DNA from 2 places in the Streptomyces sp. NPDC104814 genome. Region 1 is predicted to be linked to the other one. Evidence: riboswitches for the same ligand, from Rfam matches in the RefSeq annotation. Region 1 holds a riboswitch; the other holds the start of a gene.
What was found. A riboswitch is a leader RNA that binds a small molecule or an ion and turns the genes downstream of it on or off. The one in region 1 is predicted to bind S-adenosylmethionine.
Positions count from the first base shown of each region.

Region 2: another riboswitch for S-adenosylmethionine. It lies ahead of thrC (threonine synthase); the one in region 1 lies ahead of ACZ64A_RS11275 (aminotransferase class V-fold PLP-dependent enzyme).

Region 1 is NZ_JBVJOL010000002.1:599,681-606,984, forward strand. Features, by position in the region: gene qcrB (cytochrome bc1 complex cytochrome b subunit) at 1-663, shown strand, start outside; gene trpD (anthranilate phosphoribosyltransferase) at 1,056-2,120, shown strand; SAM riboswitch class IV at 2,196-2,312, shown strand; gene ACZ64A_RS11275 (aminotransferase class V-fold PLP-dependent enzyme) at 2,451-3,812, shown strand; gene ACZ64A_RS11280 (Lrp/AsnC family transcriptional regulator) at 3,850-4,131, opposite strand; gene ACZ64A_RS11285 (rhomboid family intramembrane serine protease) at 4,128-4,871, opposite strand; gene ACZ64A_RS11290 (hypothetical protein) at 5,028-5,267, shown strand; gene ACZ64A_RS11295 (NYN domain-containing protein) at 5,326-6,669, shown strand; gene ACZ64A_RS11300 (C40 family peptidase) at 6,880-7,304, shown strand, end outside.
Region 2 is NZ_JBVJOL010000006.1:113,170-120,473, reverse strand. Features, by position in the region: gene ACZ64A_RS21225 (MoaD/ThiS family protein) at 9-287, opposite strand; gene thrC (threonine synthase) at 284-1,564, opposite strand; SAM riboswitch class I at 1,583-1,724, opposite strand; gene ACZ64A_RS21215 (glucosyl-3-phosphoglycerate synthase) at 1,893-2,837, shown strand; gene ACZ64A_RS21210 (alpha,alpha-trehalose-phosphate synthase (UDP-forming)) at 2,912-4,309, shown strand; gene otsB (trehalose-phosphatase) at 4,379-5,242, opposite strand; gene ACZ64A_RS21200 (DUF3263 domain-containing protein) at 5,294-5,527, opposite strand; gene ACZ64A_RS21195 (ABC transporter substrate-binding protein) at 5,579-6,847, opposite strand; gene ACZ64A_RS21190 (ROK family protein) at 6,974-7,304, shown strand, end outside.

The sequences.
Region 1 (7,304 bases):
TGGGAGATCAACTTCTGGGGTCACACGCTGGTCCTCGGTGTGTTCATCCCGCTGGTGATCTTCCCGCTGGTCCTGGTGGCGATCGCGGTCTACCCGTTCATCGAGGCCTGGGTCACCGGTGACAAGCGCGAGCACCACATCCTGGACCGCCCGCGCAACGCCCCGACGCGCACGGGTCTCGGCGTCGCCTGGATGACGGTGTACCTGACCCTGCTGATCGGTGGCGGCAACGACCTGTGGGCCACGCACTTCCACCTGTCGATCAACGTGGTCACCTGGTTCGTGCGGATCTTCGTCTTCGTCGGACCGGTCCTCGCGTTCCTGATCACCAAGCGGATCTGCCTCGGCCTGCAGCGCCGGGACAAGGAGAAGGTGCTGCACGGTCGCGAGACCGGCACCATCAAGCGCCTGCCGCACGGTGAGTTCATCGAGGTCCACGAGCCGCTCAGCCAGGAAGCGCTGCACACGCTCACCGCGCACGAGCAGTACCAGCCGCTCGAGATCGGCCCCACGGTCGACGAGAACGGTGTCGAGCGCAAGGTGAAGGGCGGCGAGAAGCTGCGCGCCAAGCTCAGCGAGGCGTACTTCGGCGAGGAGTCGCAGATCGCGAAGCCGAGCGCCGAGGAGTACAGGGAGATCACGAGCGGCCACGGCCACCACTGATCGCTGCGTCAGCCACGCCACGGTCGAAGGGCCCCGTCCGAACAACGGACGGGGCCCTTCGCCGTGCCCGGCGGGTTGCCCGTATCTCGCTGACTGCCGGGTCCGGGTTGTGGCCGTTCCGGTAGGCCGCCGTGCCCGGGCGGTTGCCCGTGTCCGGCTGGCTACCGGATCCGCCCGGCTCTCGTGGTCTGCCTGGCGCTGTGGCCGGCCGGGGCCCTGCGCGTCGGGGCGGTGGCGGGGCGACCGCGTGTTCCCGGGGTGGGGGACCGGTCCGCGCGGATGGGGGTGGGGGTGGGGGGCTTCGTCCGGGGTTCGGACGGGGCCGTTCGGCTTGGCGCGGGCTGGATAGGGTGGAGGTGACATTCGACGCGTGAGACGACCAGGAGCGGCTGATGAGCGCTGTGACCCCCGCTGGAGGCGACACCGCGGCGGGCCGTTCCTGGCCCCGCGTGCTGAACGGCCTGCTGGAGGGCCGCGACCAGAGCGCCGAGGACACCGCCTGGGCGATGGACCAGATCATGCGCGGCGAGGCCACCGACGCCCAGATCGCCGGGTTCGCGGTCGCGCTGCGCGCCAAGGGCGAGACGGTCGAGGAGATCACCGGCCTGGTCCGCGCGATGTACGACCACGCCAACGTCATCGAGGTGCCCGGCCCGACCGTCGATATCGTCGGAACCGGCGGCGACGGCGCGAAGACGGTGAACATCTCCACCATGTCCTCGATCGTCGTGGCCGGCACGGGCGCGAAGGTCGTCAAGCACGGCAACCGGGCCGCGTCCTCGGCCTCCGGCGCCTCGGACGTGCTCGAGAAGCTCGGCGTCAACCTCAACCTGCCGCTGCACCGCGTGCCCCAGGTGGCCGAGGAGGCCGGGATCACCTTCTGCTTCGCGGTGAAGTTCCACCCGGCGCTGCGCCATGTGGCCGCCGCCCGCGGCCAGTTGGGTATCCGCACCACCTTCAACGTGCTGGGTCCGCTGACCAACCCGGCGAAGGTGCGGGCGCAGGCCGTCGGCGTCGCCGACGCCAGGATGGCGCCCATCGTCGCCGGCGTCTTCGCCGAGCGCGGCAACTCCTCCCTGGTCTTCCGCGGCGACGACGGCCTGGACGAGCTGACGATCACCTCCACGTCCCGGGTCTGGATCGTCCGCGACGGCAAGGTCACCGAGGAGACCTTCGACCCCCGGGAGGCCGGCATCGACCTGGCCCCCGTGGAGGCCCTGCGCGGCGCCGACGCGTCGTACAACGCCGAGGTGGCCCGGCGCCTGCTGGACGGCGAGCGGGGCCCCGTCCGGGACGCCGTCGTGCTCAACTCGGCGGCCGCGCTGGTCGCCCTCGCGCCGACCGACGCACCGCTGACGGAGCAGATCCGGGCCGGCATGGCCAAGGCGGCGCAGTCCATCGACTCCGGGTCGGCCAAGCGCACCCTGGAACGCTGGGTGGCGGCCAGCAACTCCTGACCTTCCACCACGCCCGTCCCGCAATCCGGACTCGGGTTGCGGGGCGGCGATCACTTCCGTTACGTTCCTGTACCAGGTCATGAGTGACAGTCATGAGGCCCCGGCCGGCTGTCCGGCAACCCTCCGTCCGTGGCGGGGTGCCCCGGGTGAAGACCAGGCCGCAGTCAGCAAGGTCTGCGGCAAGCGCGGACCCCTCGCGAACCCAGGGGTCCTGGTCGTCGAGGAGTCTTCCGTGAGCAACCGAATGCGATAGGGCCGCAGAGCCCCGCCTCCGCACCCCCTTCTTCGTTCTTTCCGCGCTGTGCCGCGCGTCCTCACGGGAGTTCCGCCATGTCTGTCTCCACCGCTGCCTCCGACCGTTCGGTTTGTGCCCCCCTGCCCGTTCTGGGCCGGGATGTCACCGTCCCGCTCGTCACCGGTGGCGAGGTCACCTACGCCGCCCTCGACTACGCCGCCAGCGCCCCCGCCCTGCAGCGCGTCTGGGACGACGTGGCCGCCTACGCGCCGTACTACGGCAGCGTGCACCGCGGTGCCGGGTACCTCTCCCAGCTGTCCACCGACCTGTTCGAGAACGCCCGGCACACGATCGCGGAGTTCCTCGACTGCCGCGAGGGCGACCAGGTCGTCTTCACCCGCTCCACCACGGACTCGCTGAACCTGCTGGCCCGGGCGATCCCGGCCGACTGCCAGGTCTTCGTCTTCGAGACCGAGCACCACGCCTCGCTGCTGCCCTGGCAGCACGCGAAGGTCACCTACCTCAACGCCCCGCGCACCCCGCAGCAGGCCGTGCAGACCCTGGAGCGCGCGCTCGCCGACCGCGACCCGTACGGGCCCGCCCTGGTCTGCGTCACCGGCGCCTCCAACGTCACCGGCGAGCTGTGGCCGGTGCGCGAGCTGGCGGCCGCCGCGCACGCCCACGGCGCCCGGATCGTCCTGGACGCCGCCCAGCTGGCCCCGCACCACCCGGTGAGCGTGCGCGACCTCGACGTCGACTGGGTCGCCTTCTCCGGTCACAAGCTGTACGCCCCGTTCGGCTCCGGCGTCCTCGCTGGCCGCGCCGACTGGCTCCAGGCCGCCGACCCCTACCTCGCCGGCGGCGGAGCCAGCCGCAAGGTCGCCCGGCGCGAGGACGGCGGAGTGGACGTGGAGTGGCACGACAGCGCCGCCCGCCACGAGGCCGGCTCCCCGAACGTGATCGGTGCCTACTCCATCGCCTCCGCCTGCAAGGCGCTGACCGAGGCCGGCTGGGACGCCCTGGTCGCCCGCGAGCAGCATCTGATCGCCACGGTCCGTGAGGGCCTGGCCGAGGTGCCCGAGGTGAGGATCCTCTCCCTGTTCGGCGACGACGCCCCCCGGGTCGGTGTGATCTCGTTCGTCGTCGAGGGCTGGAACAGCTCCCACTTCGCCGCGGCCCTGTCCGCCGAGTACGGCATCGGCGTCCGCGACGGCCTCTTCTGTGCCCACCCGCTGGTGCGCACCCTGCTCGGCAGCGACCCCCAGACCCAGGGCGAGTGCGGCGCCCCCGAGGCGGCCCCGGGCGAGAAGTCCCTCAACGCGATCCGCGTGAGCTTCGGCGCCGGCACCCCCGACGAGCACGTCGAGCGCTTCGTCACGGCGGTGAGGGAACTGGTCACCCAGGGCGCGCAGTGGACCTACCGGACGGAAGACGGCCGCTGCGTCCCCGCGGTCTGAGGTGCCGTAGCGCCCGGGGGAGGCGGTGTACGCCCGGTCAGGAATCCAGGCCGATGGCGAACGCCGCCTCCAGGTCGTGCTGCGAGTACGTCCGGAACGCCACGTGCGTGTCCGTGCCCTCGACACCGGGGATCTTGCTGATGCGCCCCGGGATGACCTCCGCGAGGTCCTCGTGCTGACGCACCCGCACCATGGCGATCAGGTCGTACGTCCCGGTGACGGAGAAGACCTCGCTCACGGAGTCCAGCGAGGCGATCTGCTCGGCGATCTCGGGGATCTTGTCCACGCTGGTCTTGATGAGGACGATCGCGGTGATCACGGCTGGTTCTCTCCCTCGGGGGCCGGAGCAGGGGCGGCTTTCACTCTAGTGGCACGGCGGATGAAGACCCACGCGGCCAGGAAGCCCAGCCCGAAGCCGATCAGATGTGCCAGGTACGCCACTCCCGGCCCCTGCTCCGCCCGTCCCGCCGCGAGCCACTGCAGCGCCGCCCAGAACGGCAGCACGACCCAGGCCGGGAAGCGCAGCGGAACGAAGAACAGGAACGGCAGGAGACTGGTCACCCGGGCGCGGGGAAAGAGGGAGAGGAACGCGCCGAGGACCGCCGAGATCGCCCCCGAGGCGCCGACCAGCGACTGCTCGGATGCGGCGTGCGCGGCGGCGTATCCCAGCAGGGCCAGGTACCCGCAGCCGACGTAGAACACGACGAACCGGCCGCGGCCCATCCGTTCCTCGGTCATCGCTCCGAAGACGTAGAGGAAGAGCATGTTGCCGAGCAGATGGACCCAGCTGCCGTGCACGAACAGGGCGGTCACCGGGGTCAGGGCCGCCCGCGGTGAGCCCTGGAAGAGTTCGGCCGGGACCACGCCCCAGTGCCGGAAGTACGCCCGCTGGGCGGTGAGCAGCTCGTCACCGTGGCCGTAGACCGGGTTCACGCCCGCCGCCGGCCCCACCAGGAAGATCAGGCAGCACACGGCGATCAGTCCGTACGTCACCGGCGCGGAGGTGTGCCGGAAGGTCCTGGTCGCCTTGCCGACCGCGGTCGTCCAGTTGCCGATCATGTCTACAGAGCATGACGTAACGGGACGCATCGGACGAGGCCGCCTCGCCGCCGTGGACGGACCAGCGGCGAGTCACCGCCAGGCCGTAGGGTTACGACCCACACGCACCGGGGAGCCCGGTGCGTCAAGGACACTGGAAGAAAGCGAACAGTCACGATGACGGTTCCCCTGCCGACCGCCACGACGCGGTGGCGCTGCACGCTCTGCGGCAACCTCACCCGCTTCGACGTGACCCGCTCGTCGAAGGTCGTCGAGTACGTCCACCTCGATCTCGCGGGCGAGCCGAAGGTCGAGGAGCGCGAGGTGCTCAGTGAGACCATCGACTCGGTGCGCTGCCGCTGGTGCAACGCCGTGGACCAGGTGGAGCTCGTGGACCGGCCCGCGGCCGAGGCCTGAGCCGAGCGACCCCTCACGGCCGACAGGGAAACACGTACGACAGGTACAGGAGTGACGGATGGTGGAGACCACAGGCGGGGGGCCGGGCGACGGCGCCGCTGAGGTGCTCGACCGTCCGCTGCCCGACGGTGTGCGCCGCAAGGTCGTCCAGATCGTCGCGGACGGCTTCGGCGGACTGACCGTCGGCGAACTGCCCGCCCAGCTTCGGCAGTACGCGCGCTTCGCGCCGAACCGGCGGGCCAAGTTCGCCGGGAACGCGATGGCGGCCGCGCTGGAGACCGATGCGCTGTTCCGGCAGCGGATCGGCGAGAAGTTCAGAGAGGCGCAGCCGGAACTGGCCGGCGCCCTGGACTCCGGCTCGCCGCCCCCGGCCGCCGACCCGCTCGACGTGGCGGCCGCGGCCTATGTGCTGCGTCCGGCGGGCTGGGTCAAGCTGGTCACGGCGGCCGGTGAGGAGGCGCAGCGCGCCCACGCCGAACGCGTCGACGAGGAGAGCCGCGCCGAGCTGGAGCGGCTGCGCGAACTGCTCGCACACACCAAGGAGCACACCCGGGCCGAGACCGAGCGGCTGCGGGCGGACCTGGACCAGGCCAAGAAGGAAGCGGAATCGCTTCACCGCAAGCTGCGCGCCGCTCTCAGCGACGTCAAGCGCGGCGAGGCGGCCCTGCGCAAGGCGCAGGCCGAGATGGAGGCCCAGCGCGCCGAGGGGCAGGCGCAGGTGTCCGCGGCGGAGAGCGAGTCGCGGCGTCTCAAGGCGCGCCTCAGCGAGGCGGAGGCCGCCCTGGAGGCGACCCGGCGCGCGGCGCGCGAGGGCCGCAGCGTGGAGGACATGCGCGTCCGGCTGCTGCTGGACACCCTGCTGGACGCCGCCCAGGGGCTGCGGCGTGAACTCGCCCTGCCGCCGGTGTCCGTGCGTCCGGCCGAGACCGTGGACGCCGTCGAGCCGGGGCGGATGACGCCGAAGGACATCGCGGCGCGCGCGCTGTCCGAGAACGACCCGGCGATCCTCGACCAGTTGCTGGCGCTGCCGCAGGCGCACCTCGTCGTCGACGGCTACAACGTCACCAAGACCGGCTATCCCCAGATGCCGCTGGAGAAGCAGCGCCTGAGGCTCCTCGGGCAGCTGTCCGCGCTCGCCGCGCAGACCGGCGCCGAGGTCACCTGTGTCTTCGACGGGGCCGAGCTGGTCGCGCCGGTGCTGCTGGCGCCGCCGCGCGGGGTGCGGGTGCTGTTCTCCAAGCCGGGCGTGACGGCGGACGAGCTGATCCGTCAGCTGGTGCGCGCCGAGCCGCCCGGCCGTCCGGTCATCGTCGCCTCCACCGACCGGGAGGTGGCCGACGGCGTCGCGCGGGCCGGTGCCCGGCCGGTGGCTTCTGCGGTACTCCTCAAGCGACTGTCCTAGAAGGTGAAGACGCGGGCCCAATGCCCGAATTGAGGCCCCGGCCGCTCCACGGACGGTCAATCCCGTGTCACACCTGGTGAGTTGTGTGCAAAGAATGCATGTCGGGGCGGGATTTTTTGCTGTGAGGATTTGAATGATCACAAGAAGGTCACTAGGGTCTGCCATCGAACCTCCGAACGGGTGATCACTCACAAGAAGGAGTTCGCCTCCGTGGCGTCCCACCGTCGACCCAAGCAGCCGAGCCGTGCACGCGTGACCGTGCTGACCACCGCAGCCGCCGCTGCCGTCGCCATCAGCGCGCAGGCGGCCAGCGCCGCGCCCAGCGAGAAGCCGAGCAAGGACGAGGTCAAGGCCAAGGTCGACAAGCTCTACGAGGAGGCCGAGCAGGCCACCGAGCAGTACAACGGCGCCAAGGAGAAGCAGGAGAAGCTCCAGAAGGACATCTCCACCATCCAGGACAGCGTGGCGCGCGGCCAGGAGGAACTGAACGAACTGCGGGACGGCATAGGCCAGGCGGCCGCCGCCCAGTACCGCAGCGGCAGCATCGACTCCTCCGTCCAGCTGTTCCTCTCCGCCGACCCGGACGACTACCTCGACAAGGCCTCCACGCTCGACCAGTTGAGCGGCCAGCAGGT
Region 2 (7,304 bases), on a different contig from region 1:
TCTGTGTGTCAGCAGCCGCCGGCGACCGCCGGGATGATCGACACGCCCGCACCGTCCGGGGTGGCCGTCTCCAGACCCTGCTCGAAGCGCACGTCGTCGTCGTTGACGTACACGTTGACGAACCGGCGCAGCTTGCCCTGGTCGTCGAGCACCCGCGCGGCGATGCCGGTGTGGTTCTTCTCCAGGTCCGCGATGACCTCGGAGAGGGTCGCGCCCTCGGCGGGCACCTCGGCCTGGCCACCGGTGTAGGTGCGCAGGATGGTGGGGATGCGAACGGTCACGCTCATGCGAGGCCAGCCTCTCGGAAGGAGTCCAGGGTCGGGCGGATGGTGGCGGTCAGGCCGGTGCCGGCCACCGCGTCCAGGGTCTTCAGGCCGTCACCGGTGTTCAGGACGACCGTCGTCTTCGTCGGGTCGAGGAGACCGTTCTCGATCAGCTTGCGGGTCACACCCACGGTCACCCCACCGGCGGTCTCCGCGAAGATGCCCTCCGTGCGGGCCAGCAGCTTGATCGCGTCGACGACCTGCTCGTCGGTGACGTCCTCCACCGCGCCGCCCGTGCGGCGGGCGATGTCCAGGACGTAGGGGCCGTCGGCCGGGTTGCCGATCGCCAGCGACTTGGCGATGGTGTTCGGCTTCTGCGGGCGGACCACGTCGTGCCCGGCCTTGAAGGCCGTGGACACCGGCGAGCAGCCCTCGGCCTGGGCGCCGAAGATCTTGTACGGCTTGTCCTCGACCAGGCCGAGCTTGATCAGCTCCTGCAGGCCCTTGTCGACCTTGGTGAGCTGCGAGCCGGAGGCGATCGGGACGACGAGCTGGTCGGGCAGCTGCCAGCCGAGCTGCTCGCAGATCTCGTACGCCAGCGTCTTGGAACCCTCGGCGTAGTACGGCCGCAGGTTGACGTTGACGAAGCCCCAGCCCTCGCCGGCCGGGTCGCCGATCAGCTCGGAGCAGAAGCGGTTCACGTCGTCGTAGTTGCCCTCGATGCCGACGAGCTCGCCGCCGTAGATCGCGGCCATGACGACCTTGCCCTGCTCCAGGTCGTGCGGGATGAACACGCACGAACGGAAGCCGGCCCGCGCGGCGGCCGCGCCCACGGCGCCGGCCAGGTTGCCGGTGGAGGAGCAGGACAGGGTGGTGAAGCCGAAGGCGCGCGCCGCCTCCAGGGCCTGCGCCACCACACGGTCCTTGAAGGAGTGGGTGGGGTTGCCGGAGTCGTCCTTGACGAAGAGCTTGCCGGCGTCGACGCCGAGTTCGCGGGCCAGGTGGTCGGCCTGGACGAGCTTGGTCCAGCCCGGGTTGATGTTCGGCTTGTCGGCGACGTCCGCGGGGACGGGCAGCAGCGGTGCGTAGCGCCAGATGTTCGCGGGTCCCGCCTCGATACGCTTGCGGAGTTCCTCGGTGTCGTAGGCCGAGAAGTCGTAGGCGATCTCGAGCGGGCCGAAACACTCCTCGCACGCGAAGACCGGGCCGAGCGGGACGCGGTGACCGCATTCGCGGCAGCTGAGGGCCGCGGCGGGACCGAGGTCGACGGTGGAGGTGCTGGTAACTGTCTGCGCAGCCATGTGAGGCGAGGCCCTTTCTCCTCATCTTCCTCACGACGCATCTCGCCGTGAGACGGAATTGGCACCTTCCCCGGCCGGGAGCCTCGCGTGAACGAGTCCGGAGTCAGGGTGGTTGCCGGGGCTTCACCGGGCCGTGTCCCTCTGCCCCTCTGGATGAGCGGTATTCGGTTGTGAACGCGGGCGACCCCCGACATGCGATGGTCATCAGCGTTGTTCAAGACTGTAACCGAAGGCCAGGACAGTTGAGATAGTCGTCCGAACCGCGAGATGGATCACACGATCACCCGATGTGAGCCGGTGTGATCACGACAGTGAGGAGCCGCAGACCGTGCTTCCGGAAGTCGAGCGCTGGCTCACCACCCGCTCCTGGTCCGTGGCCGACCGCCCGGTGCACCAGGTCCTGGCCGCCAAGCGGGCCACGGGACAGAGGGTCTCCGTCGTGCTGCCCGCGCTGAACGAGGAGGAGACGGTCGGCGACATCGTCGCCGTCGTCCGGCACGACCTCATGCAGCAGGTCCCGCTGGTCGACGAGCTGGTCGTGGTCGACTCGGGCTCCACCGACCGGACCGCCGAGGTGGCCGCCGCGGCGGGCGCCCGGGTCGTCCACCGCGACACGATCCTGCCGCGCATACCCGCCGTCCCCGGCAAGGGCGAGGTGCTGTGGCGCTCCCTGCTGGTCACGAGCGGCGACATCGTCTGTTTCGTCGACGCGGACCTGAAGGAGTTCTCCTCCGACTTCGTCACGGGCATCGTCGGCCCGCTCCTGACCGAGCCCGAGGTCCAGCTGGTCAAGGCGATGTACGACCGCCCGCTGGCCGGCGCCGCGGGCCAGGGCGGCCGGGTCACCGAACTGATGGCGCGCCCGCTGCTGAACATGCACTGGCCGCAGCTGGCCGGCTTCGTCCAGCCGCTCGGCGGCGAGTACGCCGCGCGCCGCTCCCTGCTGGAACAGCTGCCCTTCCCCGTCGGCTACGGCGTGGAGCTGGGCATGCTGGTCGACGCCCTGCACCTGGCCGGTCTGGACGCCCTCGCCCAGGTCGACGTCGGGGTGCGCATCCACCGTCACCAGGACGGCCAGGCCCTCGGCCGGATGGCGGCGGCGATCTACCGCACCGCCCAGCTCCGGCTGGCCCGCGGCCACCTGATCCGGCCGTCCCTGACCCAGTTCGAGCGGGGCGAGGACGGCTTCGAGCCGCGCACGTACTCCGTGGACACGGAGGAACGCCCCCCGATGACGGAGATCGCGGAGTACGCGGCGCGCAAGGTGGCGTGAACGGCACGTATACGACCGGCCACCTGATCCGGCCATACGTTTGAGTTTTTCCGGGGCGGGCTAGGTTGAGGCGTATGGCTTCCACGCACGTTGCTGATCAGAGGGCTCGGGTGCTGGTCGCGTCCAACCGCGGCCCGGTGTCGTACTCGGTGGGCGACGACGGCTCGCTCACCGCCAGGCGCGGCGGTGGCGGGCTGGTGTCCGGGCTGTCGGCCATCGGGCCGGAGGCGGGCGCGCTGTGGGTGTGCTCCGCGCTGTCCGACGGTGACCGCGAGGCGGTGCGCCGCGGGGTGGGCGAGCAGGGCGTGCGGATGCTGGACATCCCGGCCGAGGTGCACGCCGACGCCTACAACGGCATCGCCAACTCGGTGCTGTGGTTCGTGCACCACATGCTCTACCAGACGCCCCTGGAGCCGGTCTTCGACGCGGAGTTCCGCCGGCAGTGGGCGTCGTACGAGGCGTACAACCGGGCGTTCGCCGAGGCGCTGGCCGAGGAGGCCGCCGAGGGCGCCGTGGTGATCGTGCAGGACTACCACCTGACCCTGGTCCCGGGGATGCTCCGCGCGCTGCGGCCCGACCTGCGCATCGGGCACTTCTCGCACACGCCGTGGGCGCCGCCGGAGTACTTCCGGATGCTGCCGGACGACATCGCGCGCAAGGTGCTCGACGGGATGCTCGGCGCGGACCGGCTCGGCTTCCTCACCCGGCGCTGGGCGGACGCCTTCACGGCCTGCTGCGAGCAGTTCGCGGACGGGCTCGGCACCACCCGGATCGGAGTGCACGGGCTCGGCGCGGACGCCGACTTCCTGCGTGAGCGCGCGCACCGGGACGACGTCGGTGAGCGGATGGCGGCGCTGCGGGAGCAGATCGGCGCCGGCCGCAAGACGATCGTGCGGGTGGACCGCACGGAACTGTCGAAGAACATCGTGCGCGGTCTGCTGGCCTACCGGCAGCTGCTGGAGGACCACCCCGAGTGGCGTGAGCGGGTCGTGCACGTGGCGTTCGCCTACCCGTCCCGGCAGGACCTCGCCGTCTACCGGGACTACACGGCCGAGGTGCAGCGGGTGGCCGAGGAGATCAACGCCGACTACGGCACGGACGGCTGGACGCCGGTCGTGCTGCACGTCGAGGACGACTTCGCGCGCTCGCTGGCGGCGTACCGGCTCGCGGACGTGGCCCTGGTCAACCCGATCCGGGACGGGATGAACCTGGTCGCCAAGGAGGTGCCGGTCGTCTCCGACGAGGGGTGCGTGCTGGTGCTGTCGCGGGAGGCCGGGGCGTTCGCGGAGCTGGGCGAGGACGCGATCGCGGTCAATCCGTACGACGTGACCGGCACGGCGGCCGCGCTGCACGAGGCGCTCAGCATGCCGGTGGGCGAGCGGGGCGACCGGGCGAAGCGGCTGGCGGCGGCGGCGACCGCGCTGCCGCCCGCGAAGTGGTTCCTGGAGCAGCTGGAGGCGCTGCAGGGCTGACCCGCACGGCGCCCGCGCGGGGTCAGCCCTGCGGCCCGCGCGGCCGCGCGGGCCGGCTAGGCGGACCGGCTAGGCGGGCCGGGTCACCCGGTCCGCCAGCGCCGACAGCAGGCGTACGACTCCCTGCGGGCCGTCGACCACCACGTCCGCCCGTTTCGACAGCTCCGTGACCTCCGCGCTGCCGCTGCACACCAGCAGGCCCGGGACGCCCTCGGCGCGCAGCACGTCGACGGCGGCGAAGGCGGGCAGGTCGCCCAGGTCGTCGCCGGCGTAGACGACACACTCGGCGCCCACCGCGCGCACGTACTCGGTGAGCGCCACGCCCTTGTCGACGCCGGGCGGGCGCAGCTCGAGGACCAGGCGGCCGGGCTCGACGATCAGCCCGTGCCGGGCCGCCAGGCCCGCCAGCGGCTCGCGCAGCGCCTCGAACGCGGCCTGCGGGTCCTCGGCGCGGCGGGTGTGCACCGCGACCGCGCGGCCCTTCTCCTCGATCCAGGTGCCGCGCCAGGCTCCGACCGAGTCCAGCAGCCCGGGCAGCTCGGCGCGTACCGCCGCGACACCGGGGTGGGGTGGCGGGGCGGTCAGCTCACCGGTGGCGGCCTCCCAGCGTTCGGCGCCGTAGTGACCGAGGACGACGAGGTGCTCCAGGCCGGGCACGCCCGCGAAACCGCCGTGCCGTACGGCGACTCCGGCGGGCCGGCCGGTGACCACCGCGATCGAGGCGACCTCGGGGGCGAGGCGGGCGAGGGCCGGTACCGCGTCCGGGTGGGCGCGGGCCTGCTCGGGGTCGGCGACGATCGGGGCGAGGGTGCCGTCGAAGTCGAGGCCGATCACCGCCTTGCCGGGGCGGGCGAGGACGGCGCCGAGGCCCTCGCGGCCCTGCGCGGTCACCGGTTCGGGAAGGTCCGGGGGTTGCGTGTCATGGCTGCCCATACCGCGAACCTATCCCCGGACGGGCCGGGCCGAACCTGCGGAGCGGTGTCGTCACCGCTCGGCGCGGCGGGCTTCCCGTACGCGTCTGAGCCGGTTCACCGTCACCGGGTCGTGGGCGAGGGCGCGGGTGTCGTCCAGCAGGGCGTTGAGCAGCTGGTAGTAGCGCACCGGGGCGAGGCCCAGTTCCTCGCGGATGGCGCGCTCCTTCGCTCCGGGGCCGGGAAAGCTCCGGCGCTCCAGCGCGAGGATCGCCTGTTCGCGCGCCCCGAGCCCATCCTGATCCATGCCCGAAACCGTACAGCCGCCCACTGACAACGCCTCCGGCCGAGGTTGCGGCTACGGCTGCGCGCTGTCCGCCGCGACCGCCGCCGACTGGAGCTGCCCGAGGACGGACACGGCGCTGCCCGTGGGGTCGACGGCCTGCCCGATCCGCTTCTTGATGTCGGCGCTGACCGACGCCCAGGACGTCTTGCCGACCGGGTACAGCTCGCTGAGCGGCAGCTGCTGCAGGAACGGCCGGATGTCGTCGTCCTGCGCGGAGCCGCTCATCGCCCCGGAGGCGGAGGTGGTGACCGGCAGCAGGTCGTAGGTGCGGGAGAAGTCGAGGACGTTCTTCTCGCTGTAGACGAAGTCGAGGAAGTCGCGGATCTGCTCGCGGTGGCCGTTCTTCTTGAACGCCATCATCCAGTCGGCCACGCCCATCACCGACCGGCTGGGCCCGTTCACGCCCGGCATGGTCACCATGCCGAACTTCACGCCCTTCTTCGCGGCCATCTGCATCAGCGACGGATGCCCGTTGAGCATGCCGACCTCGCCGTTCGCGAAGGCGGTGAAGGCGTCGGCGCGGTTGAGCCTGCCGGGCGCCACGGGCCCGGTGAGGCCCTTGCCGACCAGCTCGTTCTTCAGCCAGGTGAACGTCTGCACGTTCTGCGCGGAGTCGATGCCGTAGGTGCCGACGGTGTCGACGTAACCGCCTCCGCCGCTCAGCAGCCACTGCATGGTCTCGGCCTGCGCCTCCTCCGGCCCGAGCGGCAGCGCGTAGGGGTACTTCACACCCCTGTCCTTGAGCGCCGCGGCGTCGGCGGCCAGCTCGCCCCAGGTCTTGGGCGGGTCGATGTGCGCCTTGTCGAAGAGGGTCTTGTTGAAGAAGAGCAGCCGGGTGGAGGCCGCGAACGGCATGCCGTACTGCACGCCGTGCACCTGCCCCGCCGACACCAGCTGGGAGACGAAGTCGGCCTGGGTGGAGATGGAGAGCACGTCGTCGGCGCGGTACAGCTCGTCCTTGGCCGCGTAGTCGGCGTAGGCGCCGATCTGGGCGAGGTCGGGCGCCCGGCCGGCCTCGGTCATCTCCTTGACCTTGCGGTCGACGTCGTTCCACGAGTAGACGCTGACGTCGATCTTCACGTCGGGGTGCTGCTTCTCGTAGTCCTTGACGAGGTCGTCCCAGTAGTGCCGGGAGCTGTTGGTGTCGTTGTCGCCGTAGTCGGCGGCGACCAGCTTCAGGGTCACGTCACCGGAGCCGCCGGTGACGCCGCAGCCGGTGACCACCGCCGCCAGGCCCAGCGCACAGATCCCCGCGATCGTCGTCGTCCTTCGCCGCTGCACCGCTCCGGCTCCCCACCCCTAGAAGACGTCACAAGACGTCTGAACCACTTTCCGATTAACGGATTAAGGTCTACACCATGGCAGTGGACTAGACCTCTCCCAGGTATCAGGTCCACACTGTCCCCCGTGAGACATGTCATCGCCCTCGACGTGGGCGGCACCGGGATGAAGGCCGCCCTGGTCGGGGCGGACGGCGAACTGCTCCACCAGGCGCGCCGGCCCACGGGCCGCGAGCACGGGCCGGACGCGGTCGTCGAGAACATCCTCGGCTTCGCCGCCGATCTGCGCGCCCACGGCGAGGCGCACCTCGGCGAGAGCGCCGCCGCGGCCGGTGTCGTCGTCCCCGGCATCGTCGACGAACAGCGCGGCCTCGCCGCCTACGCCGCCAACCTCGGCTGGCGCGACCTCCCCCTGCGCGACCTGCTCGCGAAGCGGCTCGGCGCGCCCGTCGCCCTGG